4 regions of the Paenibacillus canaveralius genome follow, and region 4 is predicted to be linked to each of the others. Evidence: riboswitches for the same ligand, from Rfam matches in the RefSeq annotation. Region 4 holds a riboswitch; each other region holds the start of a gene.
The links. Region 4 has a riboswitch for cyclic di-AMP ahead of ABC395_RS24515 (C40 family peptidase). Riboswitches for the same ligand answer to the same signal wherever they lie in the genome.
Positions count from the first base shown of each region.

Region 1 (7,394 bases), 4.9 Mb from region 4:
GAGAAAGAAAGCCGATGTTCGCTTTCTCGTGGAACAGCTTCTGCCAGCCGGCGGACATGGTCACGATAAGCAGCCACGTTGTGGGCAGTAGCGTGACCCAGGCGTACGCCTTTTTGCCCATTTTGAACAAAATGGTCGTCCCCAGCACGAGCGCGATACCCGCCAGCATCTGGTTGGCGATGCCGAAGAGCGCCCACAAGGAGTTGATGCCCCCCAGCGGGTCCACAACGCCTTGATAGAGGAAATAACCCCAGCCCGCCACACAGAGAGCCGTAGCGATAAGGTTGCCGACCGTGGACCGGGTATCCCCCAGCGACTTGCTGGCATAACCCAGCAGATCCTGGATAAGGAAACGGCCCACCCGGGTGCCCGCGTCGATCGTCGTCAGGATGAACAAGGCTTCGAACAGGATGGCGAAATGATACCAGAACGCCATCATCGTTTTGCCGCCGATCACGCCGGACAAGATCTGCGCCATGCCGATGGCGAAGGTAGGCGCGCCGCCCGTCCGCGAGAGGATGGTACTCTCGCCGATATCCTTGGACAGCGTGGTCAGCTGCTCCGGCGTAATGGTGAAGCCCCAGTTCGTGATGGTCGCCGCGGCGGTCGCCACATCGGTACCGCCCAGCGCCGCCGCGGACGAGTTAATCGCGAAGTAAGTGCCGGGCGTGATGATGCAGGCGGCGATCAGCGCCATGATGGCGACGAACGATTCGACCAGCATCGCACCGTAGCCGATCGGACGCGCGTGGGATTCGCGTTCCAGCATTTTGGGCGTCGTGCCGGACGAAATCAGCGCGTGGAAGCCCGACACGGAGCCGCAGGCGATGGTAATAAACAGGAACGGGAACAAGTTCCCGGCGAAGACGGGGCCGGTTCCGTCGATAAACCGGGTCGTGGCCGGCATGGACAGATCCGGCAGGACGAAAATGATGCCGAGCGCGAGTCCGATGATCGTTCCGACTTTCAGGAACGTGCTGAGATAGTCGCGGGGAGCGAGAAGCAGCCAGACCGGCATGACGGAAGCGAAGAAGCCGTAGGCGATCATCATCAGAGCGATGGTTTCGCCGCTGAACGAGAAGAGCGGCGCCAGCGATGCGCTCTCGGCGACGAACTTGCCTCCGATGAGGGACAGAATCAGCAGAACCACGCCGATAAGGGAAGCTTCCCCGACACGGCCTGGCCGTATGTAGCGCATATACACGCCCATCAGTAGTGCGATCGGTATGGTGGCGGCAATCGTGAACATGCCCCACGGGCTGCCGATCAGCGCTTTGACGACGACGAGCCCCAGCACGGCGAGAAGAATGATCATAATGCCGAGAATGCCCAGCATGGCGATCGTGCCCGTCACCTTGCCGATTTCGTCCTTGATCATATCGCCGAGCGATTTACCGTTTCTGCGTGTCGAAGCGAAAAGAATGACGAAATCCTGGACGGCGCCGCCCAGAATAACGCCGAGAATGATCCACAGCGTTCCGGGCAGATAGCCCATCTGGGCGGCAAGTACGGGACCTACGAGAGGACCCGCGCCGGCAATAGCCGCGAAATGGTGCCCGAACAGCACCCATTTGTTCGTCGGCACATAATCTTTGCCGTCGTTGTTCAGCTCTGCGGGTGTTTTCCGGTTGTCATCGAGCACGAATACTTTGCGGGCGAGAAACCGGCTGTAGAACCGGTAGGCGACCGCATAACAGCTCACGGCCGCAATGACGAGCCAGGCGGCATTGATCGTCTCCCCGCGGTTAAGTGCGACAAGCCCGAAAGCGAACGCGCCGACAATGGAAATCACCCCCCAGAGCAAGATTGATTTCCATCCGTTTTTCATAAATACGCCTCCTTACTGGTTATTATGGTAACGTTTACAAGTAGTATAGCAGGTTTTTCCTGGATGAGAAGAGTCCGGGTGACCAAACCGTTTTCAAAAACGTGAGATTTTCGACGCATAAACAAGCTAGCGCGTAAAAAGAAGAAATGTAAGCGCATTAGGGGTTTTCTTTGGCTTAAATCGGTTTAAAACCAATCTCTCCCTATCTTTACAAAGCACGTACGGAGGTGTAACATTCATTCCATCAATTGAAAAAAACAGTTTCTTGCTTTCGCTGAATTTCCCCATCCGGGGAAGCGGGGGAACCATCGCAGCATTGATCCGGTGTGAGAGCCGGAGCCTTGTCTGCAGGGGTGAATCCTGAAGCGCCGGAACCCATGGATCCGGCAATCAGGTAGGGCGACTCTCACCGCCCGAATCCGACAGCTAACCTCGTAAGCGCATGAGTTCGGGAGGGGTTGAAGAAGCTTGTGATCGGCATCGACCACAGGGACTTCGTTTCGCTGTGGTTTTGTTATGTGCAAAAACATCCGAAAATGAAAAATGTGCCAAAAAAATGAACATGCGTTTTTATCGCTGAGTTTCCGTGTGAAGCGGAAAACGGGGGAACCAACGAGGACTTGCAGGCTTGAAAGCCGGTCCTCATGGGGTGAATCCAGAAGCGGCATCCGTGCCGTTATGGTAGGGCGACTCTCACGCCCGAATCCGACAGCTAACCTCGTAAGCGTACCGAGAGAGGCGACTGCTATCGCGCTTCGGCCATAGTCTTTTTTAGGCTGTGACCGTCAAGAAGCCGCGTGAAGAGTTCCTCTTCCCGCAGGCTTCTTTTTTTGCTGCCCAAAACACGAAAGAGGGATAAAAAGTGGACGAGAGAAAGATCCAAACCTATACGTTGGTTTCCGCACCGAATGTCACCGGCGAGAACTTTATTAAACTGCTGAATATTTACCGCAAACCTTTCGCGGCGCTTGTTAATAACCCCGTGGAAGGACAGCGGATGAAGAAGCTGGGAGTCCGGCATCTCGTGGAGGTGGATACCGTACGCCACGAAGCCTGGGAAGTTCCGGAGCTTCCGATCGGTGACGTGTATCTTTTCGAAGACAGCCTGCCGCTTTGCTGCCGGTATCTTCAGATGGTCCGCAGCTGGACAACCGGAACGATTTACGTGGTGAAAACGAATGCCACACCGCGGTTGATTTATAAAGCGCTCGGCGCCGACCATGTGGTGCATACGAATACCCGTCAGGTCTCTTTCCTGCTTGGAGCGGCACCGGGCCAGGTGCCCGAGGAAGTTTTGCGCTGAACATGCGGAACAATTTGTGCGAACGATAAAGAATAACCCTATAAATAGGAAGGAAAGGAGCCGGCGCGCATGACGGATCTTTATATGATTTTGCTGCTGGCAGTCATTTATTTCATCTTTTACGGATTTCTGCTCTGGTGTGACCATGTTGCGGATGGCCCGGAAGGCGGCCGTTCATGATGATTATCGCGCTTTTTACGGCAGGACTTTTCCTGTATCTGATATACGCGCTTGTTCATCCCGAAAAATTTTGAGGCGCCTGCGGGCTGCCGGAGAACCCTGCACGGAGTTGTTTGAGGAGGATCGGAATCCATGGAGATACTGCAAATTTTAATCGTAATCGCGGTGCTTTGCCTGCTGGTGAAGCCGCTTGGCACTTATATTTATCACGTTTTCTCGAATGAAAAAAACCGGACGGACAAATGGTTCGGCTGGCTGGAGAAACCCATTTACAAGCTTGCGGGCATCCGCAGCGAGCACGGCATGACGTGGAAAAAATATGCGGGCAGCCTCGTGCTGACCAACATCGTGCTTGTGGCGGCCGGGTATTTGATCCTGCGCCTGCAGCGCGCTCTTCCTTTTAACCCGAACGGGATCGACGATATGGAAGCGACTTTGTCTTTCAATACGATCATCAGCTTTATGACCAACACGAACCTGCAGCACTACAGCGGGGAAACGGGTCTGTCCTATTTCTCGCAAATGGCGGTCATCATGATGATGATGTTCACGTCCGCCGTAACTGGAATCGTGGTCGCGATCGCGTTTATACGCGGACTGACGTCCAAAGGAAACACCATCGGCAACTTTTTTACCGATTTTGTAAAAGGCCACACGCGCCTGCTGCTGCCGCTGGCCATCGTGGTTACGCTGCTGCTTGTCGGCCTGAAAGTGCCGCAAACGCTGGACCCGTCGCTGGCCGCAAAGCCGCTTGAAGGCGGGGAGCAGCAAATCGCCATCGGACCGGTGGCGTCGCTTGTGTCCATCAAGCATTTGGGTACGAACGGAGGCGGCTTCTTCGGGGTAAACTCTTCCCATCCGTTTGAAAATCCGTCTCCGCTGACTAACGTGATCGAGATGCTGTCCATGTGGTGTATTCCGGCCTCGTTGACCTATACCTTCGGGCGGTTTGCGAAGAACCGGAAACAGGGCTGGGTTATTTTCACGGCCATGATGACGTTGTTCCTGGTTTTCCTGTCGGTCGCCTTCTTCTCGGAAAAGGCCGGCAATCCCGCCTTAAATGCCCTTGGCGCGGATTCGTCCATCGGCAGTATGGAAGGCAAAGAGGTGCGGTTCGGCATTGCCCAGTCCGCGCTGTTTACTACGGTAACGACGGCGGCTACGACAGGTTCCGTCAATAACATGCACGACACGCTCACGCCGCTGGGCGGAATGGTTCCGCTCGCCCAAATGATGCTGAACTGTGTATTCGGCGGGGATGGAGTCGGGCTGGTCAATATGCTCATGTACGCCATTTTGGCCGTTTTTCTGGCGGGCCTGATGGTCGGCCGGACGCCGGAATTTCTGGGACGCAAAATCGAGTCCCGCGAGATGAAACTGATCGCCGTCGCGATTCTGGCGCATCCGCTTATTATTCTGGCTCCTACGGCGCTCGCCTTTATGACGGAGCTTGGCAAAGGAGCGGTCACCAACCCGGGGTTCCACGGAATCTCCCAGGTGCTGTATGAGTTTACGTCGTCGGCGGCCAATAACGGCTCCGGTTTCGAGGGCCTTGCGGACAATACGCCGTTCTGGAACGTTTCTACGGGTATTGTGATGCTGCTCGGCCGTTATGTGTCGATCATCGCCCTTCTTGGTGTGGCCGGATCACTGGGCCGCAAGCAGTGGGTTCCGGAAACAATCGGTACGTTCCGTACGGACAATGCCTTGTTTACCGGGATCGTGGTAGGAACGGTCGTCATCATTGGGGCGCTTACCTTCCTGCCCGTAATTGCGCTCGGACCGGTGGCCGAATATTTGACATTGCGTTAATAACGATGGGGTGAAAACGGATGAGCTCAAATGCTTCTCAAGCGAAACGAAAATCGATGCTGAGCGGTGACATCGTCAAACAGGCGGCCGCGCAAAGCTTTCTTAAATTAAATCCGGTTACGATGATGAAAAATCCCGTGATGTTCGTGGTAGAAATCGGAACCTTCATGGTTCTTCTGATGACGGTGCTGCCGGGCTATTTCGGAACGCAGGACCGGATCGGTTTTAACTTGACCGTGTTTCTGATTCTGCTCTTCACGGTGCTGTTCGCCAACTTTGCCGAGGCGCTGGCGGAAGGCAGGGGGAAGGCCCAGGCGGACTCGCTAAAGAAATCCAAGCAGGAAATACAAGCCAACAAGGTGGTCGGCAGCGGCATCAAAGTCGTTCCGTCCACGGAACTCCGCAAGGGCGATATCGTTACCGTCGCCCAGGGAGAAATGATCCCCGGTGACGGGGAAGTGATAGAAGGGCTGGCCTCTGTGGACGAATCGGCGATCACGGGTGAATCCGCGCCGGTCATTAAAGAAGCGGGCGGCGATTTCAGCTCCGTTACCGGCGGCACGCGGGTCGTGAGCGACGCGATCCGGGTACGGATCACAAGCGATCCCGGCGAATCTTTCATCGACCGGATGATTTCCCTCGTCGAGGGAGCATCCCGCCAGAAGACGCCGAACGAAATCGCGCTGAACACGCTGCTTATTACGCTGACGCTTATTTTTCTGATCGTGGTCGTTACGCTGAAGCCCATCGCGGGGTTCGTAAACGTCGAGCTGGATACGGCCGTACTGATCGCCCTGCTCGTCTGTCTCATTCCGACGACGATCGGCGCTCTGCTGTCCGCGATCGGGATCGCGGGTATGGACCGGGTCACCCGGTTCAACGTCCTGGCGATGTCGGGTAAAGCGGTCGAAGCAGCCGGAGATATCAATACGATCATTCTGGACAAAACGGGAACCATCACGTTCGGAAACCGGATGGCCAGCGAATTTATCCCGGTAGGCGGCGCCTCTACAGGCGAAGCGGCTGCCTGGGCGGCCGTCGGCTCGGTGAAAGACGAAACGCCGGAAGGACGCTCCGTGCTGGAATTGATGAAGAAGCAGAACCTGGTTTACGAGCCGGCTCTCGCGGAAGGCGGGGAGTTTATCGATTTTAAAGCGGAAACCCGGATGAGCGGCATCGATTTGAAAGACGGGAGAAAAGTGCGCAAGGGCGCGGTAGACGCCGTCGTACGCTGGGTGCAGGAGCAGGGCGGAACCGTTCCCGCCGATCTTAAGGCCAATGGGGACGCGATCGCGACAGAAGGCGGGACTCCGCTCGCCGTAGCCGTGGACGGTAGGGTGTACGGCCTGATTTACTTGAAGGATACCGTGAAGCCCGGCATGAAGGAGCGTTTCGATACCTTGCGCCAAATGGGGATCAAAACGATCATGTGCACCGGCGACAACCCGCTCACGGCGGCTACCATCGCCAAAGAAGCCGGCGTGGACGGCTTTATCGCCGAGAGCAAGCCGGAGGATAAAATCGCCGTGATCCGCAAGGAACAGGCGGAGGGCAAGCTTGTCGCGATGACCGGCGACGGCACGAACGACGCCCCGGCGCTTGCCCAGGCCGACGTGGGCCTGGCGATGAACAGCGGCACCATCGCCGCCAAAGAGGCGGCCAACATGGTCGATCTGGACTCCGACCCGTCCAAGATCATTGAAGTGGTCGGCATCGGCAAGCAACTGCTGATGACACGAGGGGCGCTTACCACCTTCTCGATCGCGAACGACATCGCCAAATACTTCGCGATCATCCCGGCGATGTTTATGCTGGCGATTCCGCAGATGGAAGCTCTCAACGTCATGAAGCTGGGATCGCCCCTGTCGGCGGTGCTGTCCGCTCTTATCTTCAACGCGGTGATCATTCCGCTGCTCATTCCTCTTGCGATGAAGGGGGTCAAGTACCGCCCGATGAGCTCGACAAAGCTGCTCAGCCGCAACCTTTTTGTTTACGGGCTGGGCGGGGTCGTCGTTCCTTTTATCGGAATCAAGATCATTGATCTGGTCGTTCATGTCTGGATCTAGAATTCTATTCTGTGGCAGCGGAAGCACATACGCGTGAAAGAAAATGGCATGAAAGTGCCCTGTAACAAAGAACAACCATATGCCGGGAATGTCTTACGAGGCTTCTCCCGGTATAAGAGAGAGGATTGAAAAAGGATGAATCCAGGCGCTTCGGTACCTAAAGAAAACGGCGGGTGGAACGGGTCCGCCTTGTCCATCGCTGTCC
Region 1 is NZ_JBDFMM010000001.1:531,025-538,418, forward strand. It holds gene ABC395_RS02385 (carbon starvation CstA family protein) at 1-1,828, opposite strand, end outside; cyclic di-AMP (ydaO/yuaA leader) riboswitch at 2,091-2,284, shown strand; cyclic di-AMP (ydaO/yuaA leader) riboswitch at 2,393-2,571, shown strand; gene ABC395_RS02390 (hypothetical protein) at 2,691-3,131, shown strand; gene kdpF (K(+)-transporting ATPase subunit F) at 3,311-3,385, shown strand; gene kdpA (potassium-transporting ATPase subunit KdpA) at 3,444-5,123, shown strand; gene kdpB (potassium-transporting ATPase subunit KdpB) at 5,144-7,189, shown strand; gene kdpC (potassium-transporting ATPase subunit KdpC) at 7,325-7,394, shown strand, end outside.
Region 1: linked by a shared signal. The riboswitch ahead of ABC395_RS02390 (hypothetical protein) and the one ahead of ABC395_RS24515 (C40 family peptidase) in region 4 are both predicted to bind cyclic di-AMP.

Region 2 (7,394 bases), 3.2 Mb from region 4:
AAGCCTGGGTTGTGGTGACGCCCCATGTGTAGGTGCCTTCATCCGCTTCCGTTTCGCCCATCAAAATCTGGAACAAGGTCGTTTTCGCGTGACCGTCCGGACCTACGAAAGCGATTTTATCGCCTTTGTTGACGGTGATGGAAATATTGTCGAGAACTTTCTGGCCTTCAACGGACTTGCTGACTCCGTCGATCGCCAAAAGCTGCTTACCCGCTTCACGCTCAGGCTTGAAGTTGATGAACGGGTATTTACGGTTGGAAGGCTTGATGTCGTCCAACGTAAGCTTCTCGAGCTGTTTCTTACGGGATGTCGCCTGCTTCGACTTGGAAGCGTTGGCGCTGAATCTCGCGATAAACGTTTCGAGTTCCTTGCGCTTCTCTTCGGTTTTCTTGTTCTGTTCTCTGGCAAGCTTCAAAGCCAATTGGCTGGATTCATACCAGAAGTCGTAGTTGCCGACGTACATCTGAATTTTGCTGAAATCGATGTCGGCGATATGCGTACAAACCTGGTTCAGGAAGTGACGGTCATGGGATACGACGATGACGGTGCCTTCGAATCTGGCCAGGAAGTTCTCCAGCCATTGAATGGACTCGAGATTCAAATGGTTGGTAGGCTCATCGAGCAGCAGAATATTCGGGCTGCCGAACAACGCCTGGGCAAGCAGGACGCGGACTTTCTCGTTGCCGTCCAGATCTTTCATCTTCTGGTCGTGAAGTTCTTTCGGAATGCCGAGACCGATCAGAAGCTCGGCCGCATCGGATTCCGCCTGCCAGCCGTCAAGCTCGGCGAATTCGCCTTCAAGCTCGCCCGCACGGATTCCGTCTTCTTCGGAGAAATCCGATTTCGCATAGAGAGCGTCCTTCTCTTCCATAATCTGAAAGAGGCGCGCGTGGCCCATCATAACTGTTTTCAGAACATCGGTTTCATCGAACTCGTAGTGGTTCTGCTTCAGAACCGCCATACGTTCGCCCGGAGCGATATGAACGTCGCCTTTGTTGGGCTCGATTTCGCCGGACAAAATTTTCAGAAACGTGGATTTTCCCGCCCCGTTAGCGCCAATCAGGCCGTAGCAGTTGCCGGGAGTAAATTTAATATTAACGTCTTCGAAAAGAGCGCGTTTGCCGTACCGAAGCGTTACATCCGTTACAGTGATCATAAGTGCGGTTAACCTGCCTTTTTGTAGAATCACGGCTTCTTCCAAGCCAATTCCTTTTAGTATACCATAAAAAAGGGCTGCCCGCTTGAAATTGCGGGAATGAGCTTACTTGCCGCGCTCGATTTCCTCCACGAGCTCGGAGAGAACGGTCCAGCGTTCCATGGCCTGTTCAAGCTCTTCGCCCGCGGCGATCTCCTCGGCGTACAGCTCCTGTACCCGGCCGTAGTCGCTTCCGGCCTTCACGATATCGCTCTTGATCCGCTCTATCTTTTCTTCGAGCCCGGCGATGCGGTCTTCAATCGTATCCCATTCCTTCTGCTCGTTGAAGGAAAGTTTTTTCTTCCTGACACGCTCTCCGCCGGAGCCTGCTCCGGCACCGCCGTCGGATGGAGCGGACGATGCGGGGGCCTGTGTCCGGGCTTTTTCTTTGGACTCGGGCTTAGACTCGGAGGCTTCGGGCTGCTCTTTAAGTTCCAGGTATTCGGAATACGTGCCGATATACCGTTCGATCTCGCCCCCGCCCGTAAACGAAAACAGATGGTCGGCCGTCCGGTCCAGAAAATAACGGTCATGGGACACCGTGATGACGGCACCCGGGAACTGCTCCAGATAATCTTCCAGAATGGAGAGGGTCTGAATATCGAGATCGTTCGTCGGCTCGTCAAGAAGGAGGACATTCGGCTCTCCCATCAGTGTACGCAGCAGATAGAGCCTTCGCTTCTCGCCACCGGAAAGTTTTCCGATCGGCGTCCACTGGAGATTCGGCGGGAACAGGAATCGTTCCAGCATCTGCGCCGCCGTGATGCTCTCTCCGTCTTTGGTGCGGATGACTTCGGCCGCCTCGCGGACATACTCGATGACACGCTGCTTGTCATCCATCTCAACGCTTTCTTGTGTGTAGTAGGCTAGCTTGACGGTGCTTCCCCGCTCGATTTCCCCGGTGTCCGGGTCCAGGCGTCCGGCCAGCATGTTCAGCAGCGTCGATTTGCCGCTTCCGTTGCGGCCGATAATGCCGATCCGGTCATCCGGCAGCACGATGTAGCTGAAATCGCGGATGAGTTCGCGGCCTTCGTAGCCTTTGCTCACCTGCTTGAGCTCAATGACTTTGCGGCCGAGGCGGCTGCCCGCCAGAGCCATGTCGAGCTTAGCCGCAGGCCCGTCGACTTTGCGGTCGCGCAGCTCCTCCGCCCGTTCGACGCGTGCTTTCTGCTTCGTCGTGCGGGCTTTCGCGCCGCGGTGCAGCCACGCGAGCTCTCTGCGGAGCAGATTGCGGCGCTTGTCTTCGCTGGAGGCTTCCCGCTCCATGCGCTCGGCTTTTTTTTCCAGAAACGTCGTATAGTTGCCTTCATAGCTGTAAATGCTGCCCCGGTCAAGCTCCAGGATTCGGCTGGTTACGCGCTCCAGGAAATAGCGGTCGTGCGTGACGAGCAGCAGAGCGCCTTTCCACTTGCTTAAAAACTGCTCCAGCCAGTCAACCGTCTCGTTATCGATATGGTTGGTCGGCTCATCAAGGATAAGCAGGTCGGCGGGCTGAATCAGTACGCGGGCCATCGCCACACGCTTCCGCTGACCGCCGGACAGCTCGCCGACAGGCTTGCCGAATTCCGTAATGCCCAGCTTCGTCAGAACGGTCTTGGCCGTTGTGCCGGCTTCCCACGCGTCCAGCTCGTCCATCCTCGCCTGCACCCGCATCAGCTTCTGCTGGGCAGCTTCGTCTTCGGGGCTGTTTTCGAGAGCGGCAAGCGCCTGCTCGTAATCACGGAGCACCTTCATAAGCGGCGTCTCCCCGTAAAAAACCTGCTCCAAGACCGTCGAACGTTCGTCGAACTCCGGCTGCTGGGGCAAGTATTCCACCCGGAAATGATTCGAATGAACGATCGATCCGGAGTCGGGCGTTTCCAAACCGGCTAAAATTCTCAGCAGAGAAGACTTGCCGGTGCCGTTGACGCCGATCAGGCCGATCCGTTGTTTTTCCGAGATCGTAAAGGAAATATCGTCGAAGAGAATTTTCTCTCCGTAAGTTTTTACAAGATGTTCGGCATGAATAATACTCATGAGTTCCTCCGTCCTTAAGCGGTAACGCCAAATGAATCCGGCTGCTCCCATGTCCGCCGCTGGGCGTCGGATGAGACCAGCCGGAAGTAGAGTCCGGTTCCCGGAGTGATCAGACCGGGCTTACGGGATTTTCGGGCTGCCCCGGTTCGTTCGCCGCCGCGGCCGGATGCAAAATATATTGCAGCAGCAAAGAAGCGGTTCCCGCAATGGCGTCCACATGCGTGCGTTCCATGCCATGCGAGGCATGAACACCGGGGCCGATCAACGCCGCACGGATGTTGCTGCCTCCGCGAAGCGCCGCCGAAGCGTCCGAACCGTATTGCGGATATATATCCACCGCATGGCGTATACCGGAGTGCTCCGCGAGGCGGATCAGTTGGGAAGTCATCGCGTAGTCGTACGGACCGCTGGAATCTTTTGCGCAGATCGAAACGTCCTGCTCGGTGCAGGTCAGATCGTCCCCCATGGCCCCCATGTCGACTGCGACAAGCTCGTTAATATCAGCCGGGATGTAGGAAGCTCCATGGCCGACTTCTTCGTAAGTGGTCAAAATGATTTTAACGGTGCAGGCCGGTTCGATCAGCTCGTTCTTAAGCAGATCCATAAGAGCGAACAGGGCGGCCACGCTCGCTTTATCGTCGAGATGGCGGGATTTCACATACCCGTTCTCCAGCATGCGGACCCGCGGCTCGAAAGACACGAAATCCCCGACACGAATTCCCAGCTTCTGTACCTCATCTTTGTTGAAAGCCAGTTCGTCCAGACGGACTTCCATGTTCTCCTCGACGCGTTTGTGGTCTCTCGCATCCGGAAATACGTGGACCGAAGGTTTAGTGGTCAGGATCGTGCCTTCATAACTGAGTCCCTGGCGCGTATGAACGCGGCAGTACTCGTTTTCGATGGCCGCCATCATAAAACCGCCTACCGATGTGAGGCGCAGACGCCCGTTGTCCTTGATGGAGCGAACCATTGCTCCCAGCGTATCCACGTGAGCCGAGAGCCCGATCGTGTAATCGCTCCGTTTGCCCGGAATCGTAATGATGCCGCAGCCTTTATTCGTCAGTTCCAGCTTGTAACCCAGTTTCTCGGCCTCCGCCTTCACTTTGTCCATAATGTGGTGGGTGTACCCGCTCGGACTCGGCGTATTCAAAAGCATGTCCAACACTTCGAGCAGATACGTTCTGTTTACTTGCTCCATAACTCAACCTCTCCTTTTCTGTCCCCGTACGAGTAATGTTGTCCTCGCAAACGAAACCGCGCAGCGGAAAAATCCCCGTCTGACGGCTGCCGCCTGCCGTTTCCGGACGCTATGTAAAGTCTTGCTTCTACTTAATACCCCGAAATTCCCTTTGTCCATCAGTCTTGTACAAGCGGGTCCGGATTACGAGCATTTCAGCCGATCCGGCCTTACGTTCAATAGCGCTCTCATACAGGTGATACTACACTGTTTCCCCGCTGTTTTCAAACGATAAACCTCTTTTGAGGAAAACAATCCGGCCGCTGTTGGAAAACTTTGACCCGTGAAATCTAGCAAATCGCATGCTAGGATTAAAAGGCTTCTTCCGGGACGCAGCGCCGCACAGTGTTATGCTGCTGCTCATCTCAGGCGGAAAGCAAAAAAACAAGGCCGAAGCTTCTACGGAAGCACGGGGGAACCCATTTTTGGGGTGAAGCCATGATGTTTATGGCCGGGTGATTGCTCTTTGACCCGAATCCGTCAGCTAACCTCGCAGGCCGAAAAAGGAGAGATTCTAACTTGAAATCTATCAAAAAAGCAGCACTAGTCGGTGTTTTCGCCCTCACGTCCGTTTTCGGAGCAGGTGCCGCATCCGCATCCGCCGTGCCATGCAGCGTTTCCGGCGGGGACACGCTTTCGACCCTATCGAACAAATACGGCATTGATCTTGCCTCTCTTCTCACATCCAATCCGCAATTGAAAAATGCGAACTTCGTTTGGAAAGGCATGCAGATCGTCGTACCGTCTGCGCCGCCAGCTTTGGAAAAACCGTCTGCCGGTAAACCGGCCTCACCTTCCGTGCCTGAAAAGAAACCGGAAGTCCAGAAGCCTGCCGCACCTTCGGCAAAACCGAGCACTCCCGCTCCGGAAACCCAGGCGCCCGTAAGCACGCCGGAACCGACAACCAAGCCTTCCGCACCGGCTGTAACTCCGGCACCGAAACCGGTTGAAAAACCGGCCGCTTCCCAATCGGAATTTGCGGACCAGGTTGTAACGCTTGTAAACCAGGAACGCGCAAAAGCCGGCCTAAAACCGCTCGCTTCAGACAGCGCGCTGGCCGCCATGGCACTGGATAAAGCGAAGGATATGTATACAAACAACTATTTCGACCACAACTCTCCAACGTACGGGTCTCCATTTGATATGATGAAATCTTACGGCATCTCCTATACGTATGCAGGTGAAAATATCGCCCAAGGACAGCGCACTCCGCAGGATGTGATGAACTCCTGGATGAACAGCCCGGGTCACCGTCAAAACATTTTGAGCCCGAACTTCACAAAAATCGGAGTCGCTTACTATAACGGCGAATGGGTTCAAGAGTTTATCGCGAACTGATCTGTTTTTTTAAATAAATACGCGAATATGACTATTCGATTTCATGCTATGATCTGAAACGTAAATTTTCCATCTTAAATTTCATAAAATTCAGCTATGGAAAAGCGGTCCGCTCCGAACAGGAGCCGGCCGTTTTTTTTGTTAAAGACAGGCAGCAAGAAACAAGATGATGGAGGAAGGAAAGGATCATAATGCAGGCGATGTTGGGGAAACTGGGGTAGATGAAGCTTTTAGGGCGGGTGACGTGTTAAAGAAGAAAGACGAATATAAAATTAGCTTATCCAGCGCCTCACGCCACAGTGGACGAAGCCGTAGTTCGAAGGAAATTTCCGATAGTGAATGACATAGGGACCAAAGATTCCGCTCACCTTGAAATGAGGATCATGACGCTCACACGCATGTTCGGCCGTCGGCTAAAACGCTAGAAGAACCTGCCGCGATAAACGGCAAGTTCTTGAGGAAACAGCAGATTGACTAAACAATTAGCTTTCAAAGTCTACGCAAGGAGCGACGCCGTCTTTGGCTTCCCCCATATAAGCGAGCACATCCTGATGGACCGGGTGGACATTATAAGCTTGGAGGTCTTCCAGGGAGTTGAATTTGGTGATCAAAACCAGATCATAAGAACGTTCGGAATGGATCACATCCGCCCCTACTTCGATATGAAGCAGTTCGGAAATTTTGCCTTCCATGTTCTGCAGTTTGGCTTTTGCTTGCTCGACGGACTCCGGGCTGCGATCCTTAAGCTTGAAAAACACGACATGTGTAATCATTGGGCATTCTCCTCTTTCCCGATTCTTCAACAACCTGTCCATTATATCATTAACGTACCGGGACCGGAACTCATCGGCATGACCGGAAGCTAAATTCGGTATAAACCATCCGCACCACGTCCCCGTCTTTTAAAGGGACCAACTGATAAGGAACCAGCATCCCCTCGTTTAGAAACGTACCGTTTCGCGAACCGAGGTCCTTAACCGCATAACCTTCCGTCGTCCGTATAAATTGCGCGTGAATCCGGGAAATTCCCAGCACATCTTCGATGTAATCGGCATCCCCTTCCCCGCGCCCGATTATAAAAGAATCCGTATCCAGGAGGATCGTTTCTTTCCGCCCTTCCCGCATAACTTCAAGTACGGGATGACGGAAGTTCGCGGAGGGCGGAGCTGTCTCGGCGCCGAGGAAAACCGTTTCATCTGCGGTTGCCGGCGCAGATAGAGGGGGAGCCAGGAGCGTCGTACGTTCGCCCAAGCGGGCGTAGTACTGTTCCAGCGACACCGGCTCCTGCTCCGCCACAGGCGGATACGGGCTGCTGCCGGAGGATGCCGCTTCTTTCGATTGGCTGTTACGGCGGCCCGGAAGGCCGACAGCCAAGAGTATGTAAGCGGCATCCAGCGCCAGCAGCGTCACTCCGCTGCTGATATAGAGCAGCGGGGTCCCGGGAGCGCTGAAATAAGCGTTCCAGATCATCCCGATGATCAGGAATGCGCCTCCCAGCGCGAGGATTTTGGCGCGGGACCCGCGAAGCGGTCCCGCAGAGGCCGCCGCTCCGGCAGGCGGCGGCACGATTGGCGCAGCCGCGGTTGCGGCAGCGGCAGCCGGCGGCGG
Region 2 is NZ_JBDFMM010000001.1:2,238,980-2,246,373, reverse strand. It holds gene ABC395_RS10580 (ABC-F family ATP-binding cassette domain-containing protein) at 1-1,156, opposite strand, end outside; gene ABC395_RS10575 (ABC-F family ATP-binding cassette domain-containing protein) at 1,262-3,211, opposite strand; gene ABC395_RS10570 (M42 family metallopeptidase) at 3,321-4,409, opposite strand; cyclic di-AMP (ydaO/yuaA leader) riboswitch at 4,827-4,962, shown strand; gene ABC395_RS10565 (CAP domain-containing protein) at 4,968-5,786, shown strand; gene ABC395_RS10560 (Dabb family protein) at 6,269-6,559, opposite strand; gene ABC395_RS10555 (FHA domain-containing protein) at 6,630-7,394, opposite strand, start outside.
Region 2: linked by a shared signal. The riboswitch ahead of ABC395_RS10565 (CAP domain-containing protein) and the one ahead of ABC395_RS24515 (C40 family peptidase) in region 4 are both predicted to bind cyclic di-AMP.

Region 3 (7,394 bases), 5.2 Mb from region 4:
GAAGCCGCCTCTGCGTAAATTATTGCTCCGGACGGTCCAGCTGCTCAACGGCAGCCTCGAACTCTTCCCGGGAAATTTGAAAAGCGGCGCAGCGCTTGTAAAACTGCTTACCATTACAATACCCGATTCCGAGCTTTTTTCCTACTTCGAGCCTTCTGGCCGCGGCATCGGGGTGAACAATAAGGCCCGCCGCAATCAAATCTTCCCAGGTTAACAATGATACGGCGCCTTCATACTCAGTCTTCACGTTGGCCAGGGCCGATCTTATGGCCTCAGGCGTCGCGTTCTCCACTCCGATGTCGCCGCGCTTCTCCGCAAGTTCCTGGGGGAGAAAAGCGTGCTTGCAGCCGGGAACCTTGCCCGAAATGATTTTACGGATGCGTTCGCCCGCATGGTCCGGATCCGTAAAGACAATTACCCCTCTTCGTTCCTGGGCCAGCCGGATACGATCCAGAATCGCCCGGTTGATTGCCGATCCCCCGGTTTCGATCGTATCCGCTTCGACCGCCCGCTTGATGGCGGTTGTATCGTCTTTTCCTTCGACAACAATGATTTCTTTGATCATGTTCTTATCCTCTCTTAAGCGCACAAAAAGAAGAGGGCATCCCTCTTCTTTTTGCATACGGTTTGTTACCGGTTTGTAAATCTTCGTTACAGGTAACATGTTATCCTAATCTTGTGTCGGTTTATTCGGGCCGATGACATAAACGGTATATCCCCGTTTCACACCGAAAGTCTTCGCATAACTCATGCTGTCGAAATAAACGTCCATTTTCTGGTTTTTAATGGCACCGCCCGTATCTTCCGCACGGCGGTATCCGATTCCTTCAATGTACACCCACCAGCCTAACGGCACGACGGATGGATCCACGGCAATCGTTTGGCCCTGTACGGGTTTGGTTCCGCTGGCCGTCCGGTTACCGACGCCCGGCTCTTGGGAAGAGTAAGCGGTCAAGGTAACGTTCTTTAATATTTTCTTCGCGTCTATGTTGGTACCTGCTTTAGTTACCTGCTTAGGCTTAACCGGTTCGGATGCGGCTGCCACCGTAACGACCGGATTTTTTGTGCCTACAGCCACAATCTTATCCACACTGGCGTTTTTGACTGCTTGATCGATAACCTGCTCGGATACGAGTTTTCCGTTTTCGAAAATCTTCTCTTTCTTTTTGACCAATACGCCTTCCTGGCCCTCCTGTACGACCTGCTCCTTGCCTTTCAGCAGATCTTCATCGGATTTCTTGACCACACTGAAAGCGATCGGCTCCGAAATTTCTTCCGTTTCTTTCTTCACCCGGACAACTTCGATAGCCGCATTGGCTGAAAGCACCGTGTCTTTGGCCGGAGTCACTTTGTCGTGCTCACCCAGCGAAATATTTAAATCTTGCAGAACTCTATCTACCGTTTTCGCAGTGGTGTGCACCGTTTGTGTCTGCCCGTCGGCAGTTAGCTGCACGGGTGATGCATGATCGATGACAATCTTCTGACCGTCTTGAATCTTGCCGTCCAGCGGCATAGATACCTGATCGTGCTCACCGATTGTAATGGCTTGTTCATCCAGTAGGCGCTGCAGGACCCATTGTCTTGTTTCCACAACGGTTTCTCGTCCGTTTACCACCAATGATACGCTCTTACCAGCCGTACCGTATAACAACACCAAAAACATGAAAGTCAAAGCGAATGAAATGATAGCTGCAAGGATGATCATACGCAAGTTTTCATGCTTCCATCGCAATGCGAAGGACATGCTGGATGATCGCTTAACATGGGTCTCTGGTTGCGAGATATTGCCCACTTCTTCGGTCCTCCTTCAAAGCCTCGCCTCTGTGATACGCATGATGATTTGGACGCGACTTAGGTTTATTTGGCGGTTCCTAACGGAACCCTTGCAATTGGCTTCTTTCCCGCCGGCTGACCGGTTGCTCTCAGTCTTTACGGGGTCTGCATCACCTCCGCTTGATGTTTACCTGTATGCGGGTCGAATACCCGTCCGATATGGAACAAAAAAGGCCATCGGAAATAGAAAGCTTCCCGGTGGCCTGTGTGTGAGCGCGACTAAACAGAATGACACGACAGTTGGTTATCTCTCCCGGTACGCTTACGAGGTTAGCTGACGGATTCGGGCCGTGGGAGCTGCCCTACTCGCCGGCGGTGCTGCCTGCACCTGCCATTGAGATTCACCCCAAATTGTTTCCTGTTGTATCGGCTCAAAAGCTGTGCCGACCTTGACAGCGGTTCCCCCGTTTTCCTTTTACGGAAACTCAGCGTTAAAACTTGGCGTTTATTAAGTTATCATGAAAGTATATTACGCTCAAATATCCAACCTGTAAAGGGGTCATATTCCTTAAAAATAAGCAAATTTAACCAAACCAACGGCATTTATCTAATTATCTTGCAGTCGTTCTCCTTTTTTCTCCCGTTATCTCGCTTCTAGTTTTCCCCATTTCCGCCGTTCCGCTTGGGGATTGGGCTTCCAGGCATTTTTTGACTATAATAAAAGATACGGCAAACCGCCCGAAAAGGCCCGAAGCCGCAATAACCGATTGAAGAAAAGCAGGTGAAGGCATGGATCCAATTCTTCACATTTCCCGTCTCAGCGGAGGCTATTTACCCGGAAAACCGATTCTGCGCGATCTCGAAATTACAGTCGGACAAGGTGAAATGGTCGGTCTGATCGGACTCAACGGAGCAGGGAAAAGCACGACCATCAAACACATCCTCGGACTTCTGAAGCCCCAGGAAGGCAGTGTCCGCATCCGCAACCGGACCTTGGAGGAAGATCCTCTCGGCTACCGGTCGTCGTATTCTTTCGTCCCGGAGTCTCCCGAATTGTACGACGATCTGACGATTGAAGAGCATTTGGAACTGACGGCGATGGCTTACGATATTCCGAAGGAAGCGTTCAAGGAACGTGCCGGCCGCCTGATGAGCGAGTTCCAGATGGAGCCCAAGCGCAAAAGCTTCCCGGGCCAGCTCTCCAAAGGGATGAAGCAGAAAGTCATGATCATGAATGCGTTTCTTGTCGAGCCCGCGCTTTATGTCATTGACGAGCCGTTCCTCGGTCTTGACCCGCTGGCGATGCGTTCTCTTCTCGACATTATGGCGGATTTCAAGAGCAGAGGCGCAAGCTTCCTGATCTGTTCCCACATCCTGGCCACGATCGAAAGATACTGCGACCGGTTCGTCGTTCTCCATCAGGGGAGAATTCTTGCCCAAGGCACGCTGGAGGAATTGAGACAACAGACCGGGCTGTCCGATGCGACGCTGGACGAGCTGTTCTATGAGCTGGTGCGGAGGAATCCGGCATGAACCAGGAAGCAGCCGTTCACAGAGCGGGCACGGCCGGGGCTGTCCGCCAGCTGTGGAAGCGCAGATTCGACCATTACCGGCAGGAAACGTCCCGCTACTGGGCTTATGTCGCAAGAAGCCAGTTTTTCGGTTTTCTTTTCCTGATTTTTATCGTTTCTTCCTATTATTATGCAAAAATCCTTCAGCAGCTTCCGACATCTTTTCCCTACATTTGGATTGTTCTGCTCCTCCTCGTTCCGGCTCTTGCGGCCGGCTCGGTGCGAACCCTTCTAAAGAATGCGGACCGGGTATTTCTGCTGCCTCTGGAACCCGTTATGAATGTGTTCTTCCGGGCGGCTTTCCGCTACAGTTTGGGAATCCAGGCCGCACGCTCCATTGTCCTGATGCTGATTGCTTGGCCTTTGTACAAACACTGCACGGGCACGGAGGGACAGCCTTTATGGCTGATGGCGATTTTTGTTCTTCTAATAAAAACAGCCAACCTGCTCGGATCTTGGCAGGAAGGCCGTTTTTCTTCTCCCGGATGGCGTCTGGTCTCGGCGGGGTACCGCTGGATCGCAAGCGCGGCAGTCGTCTTCGCCTTGTTCGGTACGGGCCCGCTTCCGGGCGGAATCGTTCTCTTGGCGGGACTTGCCGTCTGGGCGGTCGCGTACAGGCTCGGGCCCGGACAACGGGCAATGGGCGTCGCCTGGGATTATCTCATCGACAACGACCGCAAGCAGCAGTACCGGCTGTACTTGTTTTTCAGCGGATTCGCCGATGTGCCGCAGCTTCCGGTGCGGGTGAAGCAGAGACAATGGCTGGCGGGCATTACGAACCGGTATTCGTTCCGTTCTTCCTCGCTTTACCCGTATCTCTTCACGAAGACGTTCGTCCGTTCGGAACTGCTCGGCATCGTGGTTCGGATCACGCTCGTGGCAGGTCTGGCGGCCGCGGCCGTTCAGTCCGCGCCGGTAGCCGCCGCCGTGTGCGTCGTGGCCCTGTTCATCTCGCTGATTCAGCTCACCTCTCTGGAGCAGTCGCACCGCTACACGTTCTGGCTGCAGACCTATCCGGTAGATCCGCGCCGTAAAGTGGACGCCGTGGTACGGATCATCAGTGCCGCCTTCGCCCTGCAGGGGCTCGTTTTGACCCTGCTGATGCTGTTAAGCGGAGCGGGCGTCTATGCAGCCGCTCCGCTCGCGGGCCTCGCGCTCGGCCTCGTGCTGTGCGCCACGGTCATGAAGCGGAAATTTACCGCTTCATTTGAGGCCGAGTAGGCGCACGGCATTGTCCGTCGTGACCTTTGCGAGCTCCTCGAGGCTCATGCCGCGCAGCTCGGCGGCCGCTTCGGCAACGAGACGCACGTAGGACGTCTCGTTGCGCTTGCCCCGGAACGGATGCGGCGTCAAATAAGGCGCGTCCGTTTCAATGAGCAGGCGGTCAAGCGGCACCTGTTTCAGAACTTCCTTGGGCTGCTTGGCGTTTTTGAACGTAATGGGCCCGCCGAAGGAAATATGAAAATGCATATCCAGACACATCTTCGCCGTTTCCCAGCTTCCGGAATAGCAGTGCATAATGCCGCCGACTTCGGCGGCTTTTTCTTCTCTCAGGATCTGGACGATATCTTGATGAGCCTCGCGGTTATGGATCACGATAGGAAGCCCGACCTTGCGTGCAAGGCGGATCTGCTCGCGGAACACTTTCGCCTGCACATCTTTCGGGGACGTATCCCAGTGATAGTCCAGCCCGATCTCCCCGATCGCCACTACTTTCTCGTGCTTGCACAGCTCCTCGATCCATTCAAGATCACCCGGCCGCATATCCACGGCATCCGTCGGATGCCAGCCTACCGTCGACCATATGAAATCGTACTTCTCGGCAAGCTCGATGGAAGAAGGAATGGTTTCGCGGTTGAACCCTACGTTAACGATCCGGGTCACTCCGTTGTCCCAAGCCCTTTGGATGGCTTCGTCACGGTCTTCATTGAAAGCTTCATTGTTCATATGAGTATGAGTATCGGTCAGCATAACGGGAACTCCTTTTGTTTCGTCTGTTTTTTGAGTTAGGCGTCGAACAGCTTCTTGCGGAGGGCCGAAGCCCTGCCGCCCTCTTTTTCAAACAACTCGGCGGGATAATAAATGCGGTGCTGTCCCATGTGGATACCCGAGATCGATTTGACGATTTCGGAGCGCACCGAAATTTCCGTCAGTTTATCCTGGCCATCAAGCAGCAAAATAGGCTGTTTGTCTTCCTTGCCCGTATCGGGCCGGTACACGTCATACGACTGGTCCGACGGGAAATCCAGCTCCAGGTAATAATCCGCATCGAATCCGGCCTCCTCCAAAGCGTCGCGGAATTCCGTCAGCAGCTCTTTGTCCCACTCTTCCACGGCGGTGAACTTAAACAGACGGCGGTGAAGAAAACGTCCGGACAAATCAGCCAGTACGGGATCTTTTTCCAAACTCCAATACATCAAAACCGTCTGCATCAAAGATTCGTCTAGAAGGAAATAATCGTCCAGCGACAGCTTCCCTTGGAAAAGATGAAGGATAGGTTCCGGCATAAACGTAAACGAGTAACCGTCTTCGAACAGTGCTTTGGCGCACTCCAGAACTTTCCCCAGCAAAATTTCCGCGCTCCTTGTAACCGGGTGAAAATAAACCTGCCAGTACATCTGGTAACGGGACATTAAATAATCTTCGACGGCATGCATCCCGCTCTCTTTTACGACAATTTTCCCTTTATAAGGCCGGACTACCCTTAGAATACGCTCCAGATCGAAAGTTCCGTAATTAACCCCGGTAAAATACGCGTCCCGCAGCAAATAATCCATCCTGTCGGCATCGAGACTGGGAAGAGACAAGACTCGTTACAATCTCCTTGCGATACGTTTTGCAAATGACACCGGCAACATCATGAGCAAATGTCGGCGAGACCTTCGAGAGCACCTGATTCACTTCACTGTCACCTAAAATGATCCGGCAGGACCAATTTTCGTGATTCGTTCCGAATACTTTTTCTATAGAGTGGGAAAACGGTCCGTGACCGACATCATGCAGCAGAGCGGCGCACAGGCAAAGCAGCCTTTCCTCCTCCGGCCAGTCCGCATACGAGTTTCTTTCAAACTGGGAAATAATCTTTCTCGTAATCTCGTAAACGCCAAGCGAGTGAGAAAAACGACTGTGCTCCGCACCGTGAAAAGTCAGGAAGGATGTGCCCAGCTGGCGGATTCGCCGCAGCCGCTGAAATTCCTTGGTGTTGATGAGGTCCCAAACCGTGCGGTCCTGCACATAAATGTATTTATGGACAGGGTCTTTAAAAACTTTTTCTTCTATCATTTTTGCGTCTCCTTTTCGACATAAAATCCGACTATTTGCTCATTTAAGCAAGTATTTTGTCGAATAATGTTACAAGTTATTTTCCAAACTAAGCGTTACTTGTCACAAAAATAAAACAATTGTCACTTTAGAAGAAAGCGTTTAACCGCAATAGATCCACTTATTTTTAAGGGTTAAGGAGGAATTCGGCTTTTCACAAAGAATTCATTAAATATAAAAACTGCAATTAGAGACCAATTTTGGGTTGACTATTTTGGGAATGCTTGGTATCATGAATATCGAAAACTATGTCGAATAATGACGATTAATTATTTCAGTAGATTGGAAGGAGCTTTTATATATGATGAAATCCACAGGTATTGTAAGAAAAGTCGACGAATTGGGGCGTGTCGTTATTCCAATCGAACTTCGCCGTACACTCGGTATCGGTGAAAAAGACGCGCTGGAGATTTATGTAGACGGCGAGCGCATCATGCTTAAGAAGTATGAGCCTGCTTGTATCTTCTGCGGAAACGCTGAAAATGTGACTTATTTCAAAGGAAAAATTGTTTGTCACGAATGTTTAAATGAAATGCCAATACCTGTGACAAAATAAGAAAAATAGTATATAATAAGAACTAGCAAAGTTCCCATTGGTAATTCTAACCTTTTTCATATCTCCTCTACGTCTCTGATCCCGGCGGACCACCGTCACGGATTGGGGACATTTTTTTGTCCGGAGGGATGAAAAAGCTTGCTTTAGAACAAGTGTACGACGCCCGGGTACTT
Region 3 is NZ_JBDFMM010000001.1:209,486-216,879, reverse strand. It holds gene rnmV (ribonuclease M5) at 20-565, opposite strand; gene ABC395_RS00955 (resuscitation-promoting factor) at 671-1,792, opposite strand; cyclic di-AMP (ydaO/yuaA leader) riboswitch at 2,079-2,274, opposite strand; gene ABC395_RS00950 (ABC transporter ATP-binding protein) at 2,563-3,306, shown strand; gene ABC395_RS00945 (ABC transporter permease) at 3,303-4,565, shown strand; gene ABC395_RS00940 (TatD family hydrolase) at 4,548-5,315, opposite strand; partial or broken gene ABC395_RS00935 (HD domain-containing protein) at 5,351-6,626, opposite strand; gene ABC395_RS00930 (AbrB/MazE/SpoVT family DNA-binding domain-containing protein) at 6,967-7,221, shown strand.
Region 3: linked by a shared signal. The riboswitch ahead of ABC395_RS00955 (resuscitation-promoting factor) and the one ahead of ABC395_RS24515 (C40 family peptidase) in region 4 are both predicted to bind cyclic di-AMP.

Region 4 (7,394 bases):
TCTCTCTAAAAGGCTGCATGAGATACGCAAAGTATCCCATGCGGCCTTTTCTTGTTTCTGAATTCTCCTTGACAGGAGGGAAGATGATTTGGTAAGTTTTTATTGTCAAAAAAAACTGACAAGTCAAATGGAGCTGACATGTATGAAAAATAAAAACGATATTATGGTGCTAACGAATCTCGAACAGTTGAAATCTTTGAGCGATCCGCTGCGGATTGAAATCTTGTGCCTGCTGGTAGAGGAGGCTCGGTCGGGGCAGCAGCTTTCCCAGCAGATGGGGGAATCGCGGTCGAAAGTCCACTACCACCTGCAGGATTTGGAGAAGAACGGCTTGATTCGGCTGGTGGAGGAAAATCGCAAGGGGAACATGACTCAGAAGCTGTACCAGGCCATGGCGAAAAGCTTTATTCCGTCTACGGAACTGCTATCCTTCCACCAAGAATACGGGGAGAGCCGCCGACTGATGACGATATCCACTCTGGACCGGGCCAAGAGCCGTGCCTTGGCGGCCCCGGAGAGCGCCTTCCTGACGGATTCCGAAGATCACAGGAAATGGCACCGCATAGCGAGTCAGACTGAGGTGAACATTTCGAAGGAAAAGTTTAAGAAATGGGTCGCGAAATATCACGAGCTGGTCCAGGAGCTGAACCGGATGGCGGAAGAAGAAGTTTCGGAGGAGGAGATGGAAACTTTTTATCTGATGACGGTAGCATTCCAGATTGACGAGCCGTATTTCAAAGGGGAGAAGGAAGATGAATAGCTTGGGGGCCCGAATCCAAGAGGCGTGGATACCCCGGCCGGCATCGTCGCTCTTCCGGGAAAGGGCGTTCGTCATGCTGTGGCTGTCTACGATTTTCTCCGGCCTCGCCCTGAACATGTTCTATTTTGCGGAAGCCTGGTACGTGGTGAACGTCTTGAACATGGAGGCTTCGCTCGGCGTTATTTATCTGATCGGGACGCTGCCCCGCGTCTTGTTCATGGCGATCGGAGGCGTGCTGGCGGACCGGATCAGCCCGTCGAAGATCATGTTCGTGTCGACGATAACCAAATCGTTACTGCTCGCCGTCCTGGTTCTGGTTCTGGTGGAAGGCGGGGGAATCGGACTGGGTGCCCTGACGGCTTTCGCACTGCTGTTCGGCATATTGGACGCTTTCTTTTGGCCCGCTTCGGGATCGATCGTCCCGTCCATCGTCGCTAATGAAGGGCTGACGAGGGCCAACTCCATTATCCAGACGACGAATCAGTCCACCTCGATATTCGGACCGATGCTCAGCGGTTTTGTTATCGTCGCTCTCCGGTATGAAGGAATCTTCGGCCTGATTACCTTGCTGCTGGCGCTGGGGGCCCTATTCGCGCTGCTAGTCCGTGTGCGGAAATCCCCATCGCCGGATACGAAAGCGGAACGGATTACGATGCTGACCAGCGTCAAAGAAGGGATCGGCTACGTCCGTCAGGCACCCGTATTGAAGGCGTTTGTGCTGAAGACGCTGTTTTTGAATCTGTTTTTTACAGGCCCCTTTGCCATCGGCATCCCGGTTTTCGTCAAACACGTTCTGCACGGGGAGACACTCGATTTCAGCATGCTACAATCCTTCCTGGCGGGAGGAATGCTGGTCAGCTCGATTGTGCTGGGCATTCTCAACTTGAAACGCCGGAGGGGCTTGATCAGCATACTGGCCCAGTTAGGCCTGTCGTTCAGCTTTCTCGCGTTGAGCATGGCCGTTACATTTTGGACCGGAGCAGTGTTCGCCGCCTGTATGGGAATCTCCATGGGAATCTCGAACATCTGCGCCATTTCCGTGATCCAGAATCATGCCGACAAAGCATATATCGGTCGTGTGATGAGTATTCAGACTATGTCTTCCATGGGACTTACACCTATTTCGTACGGTTTGACTTCACTGCTTCTCAGCGTTGGTGTGGGAATACAAAACATTGTAATGGGCGGCGCTCTTCTCCTGCTCGCCTTTACCTTATGGCTGATCGTTAAAATCCCGCCTTTGCGGAAAGCAGACTAAAGCCTACTTTCAGAAAACGGCCTCACTGAATTGTAGCGTGCTTCCATGCGCTAAATCAGCGGGCCGTTCTGTTTTTTGTACGACTCTGCCGGTTTAACCTTGCCTGCTGCGCACGTACTCCTCCGGAGATTTGCCGACAACCGTTTTGAAATCTTTAATCAGGTGAGCCTGGTCGTAATAACCGAGCTCTACCGCGAGCTTCGACCAGTCCGGCGATCCTCCCGCATCCGCCGATACGGCGGCATCCTGCAGGCGGTATCTCTTAATTACCCATTTCGGGCTGACGCCGACATACTGGCTGAACATCCGCTGCAACGTTCTTGCGGAGATGCCGAATCTGGACCCCACGTCTTCCACCCGGTTGATTTCCCTGTGCTCCGCAATATAATCGATCACCGAATTGACGATTTCGACTTGTTCATCAGCGGGCGGACGCTCACTATTGAAAAAGTCATCCACGAAGCGTACCTTCGCATCTTCATTTGTTCCGGAAAAAAGAGCCTCTTCCAGGGGAAGGCAGCTTCTGCCGAAAACTTCCCGGAAGGGCAGGCTGCGGTTGGCCAGCTCAGAAGCAGGCCGCCGGTAAAACGGATAAAACCCGCCCGGCCGGAACAAAACGCCGAACACTTCTCCTTTACCCTCAAGCAGCTGCGACGTTTTCCCTTTGTTCGTTCCGTAGATCCGCGTGTTATCTTTCTCAAAAACCAGATTAAAGCACGGAGGCTGGAGCACCTCCTGAGTATGGGAGGGGAGTCCTCTCAAATCCCAATGAATCAGCCAGTAATGCCGGATAAAAAAAGCCAGCTCCGGAGCGGGCAATCTTCGGGAAATGGTGAACTTTTGCCGGCCCTTTTCGAAATTCAAAATGCCTTTGTTGACGACGACCGGGTTCTCCTCGGGTTTCATGCGGAGCCGCCTCCGTTCCAGATGAAGTCTCAGGCAAGATGTCGCTTTTTTACAATCGCTTTGCGGCGCAGCCCTGTAAAGTTGATGGTAGCAAAACGGCCAAGCTATCACAAGATGCCGACACTAGGCTAGGGAGGAATTTTCAATGGATCTCACTTATCATTTTTATATCGACGGCAGCCCGGAGCAGGTGTGGGAGGTTTTCGTAACGCCGGAAAAAACCCGTAAAATCTTTTTCGACTGTGTGATCGATTCTTCTTATGTCCCCGGCGAATCTATTCGGTTTATCGGGCCCGGCAATGACGGCGAGCAGACTGTCCATATTTACGGAGAAGTACTGGAATACGAGCCGAACCGCGTCCTGAGTTATATCGAACACCCCGGACCCTCCTACTATTCGAATCATGCGGAGATCACAACGCGGGTAACCTTTAAGCTGGAGCCGTTCGCCGGCTGCACCAAGCTGACTCTGATCAACGATCAGTGGGTTGAAAATCACCCGTCCTATGAAAAGGCGGACCCCGCATGGTGGATGCTGCTGAGCGCCATTAAAACGTTTGTGGAAACCGGTAAGAAACTGGATTTCGGCTGGTAAAGCGTAGAAAGGCTGAGCTCCGTAAGAACGATCCTGCATAGGAGAACGGAGTATTATACAGGAAAAAGCCGGACAGGATATAACCTGCCCGGCTTTAAACTCCCGCCATCCGGCGGGATTATTTTTGTAAGCCGACAGCAGGGGAGCGGTAAGGTTCCCCTGCTGTCGGCATTTTCATTTTTTAATGAAAAGTTCGATTGAATTAGTGATGATGACGTTCCTCGAAAGTTTGACAGCAGGTGTCGGTGATGCCCTCGGCGGAATCCTGATGTCCGGAATCGTAAGGCAGACCGTCCCGCTCCTGCGGTTGCGGTTTGTTCGAATGAGCGTTTACTTCGATCATAATAACTTCCGCGCTGCAGTTATTGCCCTGCTCCCAGTATTCGCAGTTGGCAATGCTGCATTTCACCATTGGATTTTCCATGTTTATCACCTCGTACTTCTATTTACCCGAAGAACGGAGCTTTAAACAGGGGGAAGGCCGTCCGGGGGAAAATCAGTCGGGACCCGATCCGGAGTCAGGTTTAGCCTCGGCCAGCATACGCTTGTAGATCTCGATCGCTGCGGCGCGGGAGCTCTTCAGATCGACGATCGCGTCCGCCTGCGTCTTGTGAATCTCCTTATCGCTCAGATGAGCGAGATGGGGAAGCCACCGCCGGATGTACATTCCCGTCGGATCATGCGTCTCCGACTGCGTGACCGGGTTCATAACGCGGAAGTACGGAGAAGCGTCGAAGCCGAGCGAAGCGCTCCACAGCCAGCCGCCCCGGTTGAGCACGTTGTCGTAATCGGCGAGCTTGCGCCGGAAATACCGTTCACCCAGCGTGAAGGGGCAGCGCAGGTTCTTGGTCAGGAACATGGCCGTCACCATTGGCAGCCGGTTCGGCATATGCCCCGTGGCGTTCAGCTCCGCCATGGCCGCATCCACGACCGGAATGCCGGTCTGCCCCCGGCACCACCGCTCGAAGAACGTGTCCTCCAGGCCGGAGAAATCGAATTTCTTCTCGTAGACGAAGAAATCCGGGTTATAGACGGCCTGGTACAGGTAGAAGTCGCGCCATGCCAACTGGCGCGTCCAGGCTTCGTGCCGCTCGCTTCCGAGAGCGGCTTCATACGCCCGGCGCACCGAGAGCGCGCCGGTGTTCAGGTGGCGGCTGATCCCGCTGGTCGTCTCGAAGGCGTACCGGTCTCTTTGCGCTTCATAAGCGCGGAGACCTCCTTCGAGAAAACCGCTCAGAGTCTGAGCGGGATCAGGCGCCGTGCCTGCCGCTTCCGGGTCCAGCGGAAGCGGAAACCGGGCGGACCAGGCTTCGCGGTCCGGCAGCGGCCGTGTCTGCAAGTCGCGCACGGTGACGGGCGAAGACGGCCGGAAAAAAAGATGCATGTAAGCGTTCCATTTTTTATAAAAAGGGGTAAAAACCTGGTAAGGAGTACGACGTTCCGCGAACTGCTGGAAATCCCCGAAATCGGCGAGAGTGTGGTCGATCAGCGTAGTAACCGGAACGCCGCGGGCGGAAGCTGAAACCTTCAGTTTGCGGTCGCGTACTAAAGCATAGGGCGTAACGTCGCCGTGCAGCACGATTTCTTCAATCGGAAGCTCGGCCATCAGTCGGTCGACTACAGCATGCGGCTCACCGGCAAGCACTTCCAGATGCGCACCCGCTTTCCGGTATTCGCGTATGAGCCTGGAGACGTGACGGAGGAAGTTGACTCCGCTGTGTTCCCGTTCCCGGCCGCCGCGCAGCAGGAAAGGGTCCAGAATGAGAATGTGCAGGCTCGGCCGTCCCAAGCTGTGAATATAATCGAATGCCGTCATGTCATCAACCCGCAGATCTTTGCGATGAATAAAAAGGATCATAATGAAGGGACGCTCCTTGCTTTTTCGTCTAACTTCATAGTAACAGGAAATCGTCCACAAATGAAAAGAAGCCCGGCAAGCCAGGCGGCAACCTGGATTACGGGGCTCCCTCTCGGGTATATGCTGCGTTCCATTACGAGTGCGTCTTACTAGTCTGCAGTGATCTTGTTAAAAAGGTCATCGCCGATAACGCGGCGTGCAGAAACGTATCGTTTCGCATAGTAAGATTCGCTCAAGTCACTCTTTGTAACACCTTTGTTCGTTGCGGAGTGGGCGAATTTATTGTTCCCGATGTAAATACCTACATGGGAGATGCCTTTTCCGTCGGTGTTAAAGAATACAAGGTCACCCGGTCTCAGATCGCTTTTCGCAACCGAGGATCCTTGGCCGTTCTGTGCTTTTGAAGTGCGTGCCAGATCAACGCCGAACCGGTCGAATACGTAGGACGTGAAGCCCGAGCAATCAAAACCGCTGGTCGAGGTGCCCGAATACTTGTAAGGCGTCCCTACCAATCCGTCAATCGTGGAGCTGAGCGTCGACTTCGCGGATGCGCTGCCGATTTCCACACTCAAAAACAGGGTCAAGCTCAAAACAAACAACAAGACTTTCTTCAACTGTGTTGCTCCTTCCTGTGCCTACGAGGTTAGCTGGAGGGTTCGGTAGAAGGTGTCCCCTATGATCCCTTTGTTGCAAGATCAATTCACCCAGAGTGGATCCCCCGTTCTCTTCCTTTTCGTCTAAGAAGAAATTCGGCAATCTTTTTCTGTTCCGACACTAAATATTCGCCATAGGTCCAGAAATTCCTTCCAAAAAACTAAAAATAGTTACAAAAAATTTTCAAAAGCAGTTATTTAGTCGGATTTCAGGGGAAAAAGTAGATCAAAAAACCCGCCTTCTTCTATAAAAAGGGCGGGTTTTCCATGTCTTTCAGCTCAGAGGCGATCTAAGTCTTCGGCTGATCCGGAAACTTCACGCGCAGTCCGGGTTTCGTTTCGGCAAGCAGTTTTTCCTGCAGGGCGTTGAGGTCTTCCTGCGTTTTCAGCTCGCCTTTTTTGACGAGAAATTCGATCGTCTTTTGCTGGAGGAGATATTTGGCGTACTGGTTGACGGTTTTGGGATCGGTCCAGTAGGTCGCTTCGGTCAAGCCGGCGCTTTTGTAGAGCATTTCCTTCAACTGAGCCGCTTCGGGACCGGCCGCTTCCAGCGCTTTGCGCTGCTGGTCGATAGCCTGCTTTACTTCGGCCTCCTTGACTTTAACTCCGCGTTTCTGGCCGTAACGGACGAAGAGCTCGTCCTTTAGCATCAGATCGAGAAGCTGATCGTTGGTCAACGTGTTTTGGGCGCCCTGCATTTGAAAGGCCAGATCGACTTCGGCTTTCATTTTGTCGAATGCCTGGTTGGAAATGCGGACGTCGTGACCGATCGCCACAACCTCTTTGGCTTTAACGTCGGACTGTCCGTATAAGAACGACCCGGCGGCGACACAAAGGCCAATTACTGCCGCCACGACGGTGCTTGTCCGTGGGGATATCATCGGTAATGCCTCCTTTTATCTTCTATCTTTCCATGATAGCTGAAATACACGCAAATGGAAACTAAAAACCCCCTGGCCGTGAACGGCAGGGGGAGACGGGTATCGCGCCGGAATAATCCGGAAAGAGAACGGTTAAGAAGTGCGGCCTGTGAGCAGGACTGATCTGCCTTGCCGCCGGGTTTACGGGCAGAAAAGCCGGCGTCCTAGGACCGGTAGCTTTCCCAAATTTCGCGCTGCGCCGCGATGGACCACATTTTGACGAAAGTACGGACCAAGGGATAAATCTGATGAATGATGAGAGCAGTCAGACCGGCCCATACATAGGATGCGGTAGTTGCCGCGATGGCAAGAAGGAAGCCGAGCAGAATGAGCAGCAGGGCATTGCACGTGATTCGTAAGCCTTGGCGGAGCACGACCGGAAGTACCGCAAGAAGTCCCCGTCGATCCTCGGAAGCCCGGCCGAATTGCAGGAACAGGAAGAGA
Region 4 is NZ_JBDFMM010000001.1:5,417,145-5,424,538, reverse strand. It holds gene ABC395_RS24545 (ArsR/SmtB family transcription factor) at 143-760, shown strand; gene ABC395_RS24540 (MFS transporter) at 753-2,018, shown strand; gene ABC395_RS24535 (DUF6597 domain-containing transcriptional factor) at 2,112-2,924, opposite strand; gene ABC395_RS24530 (SRPBCC domain-containing protein) at 3,070-3,519, shown strand; gene ABC395_RS24525 (DUF1540 domain-containing protein) at 3,722-3,943, opposite strand; gene ABC395_RS24520 (cryptochrome/photolyase family protein) at 4,016-5,377, opposite strand; gene ABC395_RS24515 (C40 family peptidase) at 5,527-5,991, opposite strand; cyclic di-AMP (ydaO/yuaA leader) riboswitch at 5,995-6,142, opposite strand; gene ABC395_RS24510 (SurA N-terminal domain-containing protein) at 6,321-6,911, opposite strand; gene ABC395_RS24505 (hypothetical protein) at 7,115-7,394, opposite strand, start outside.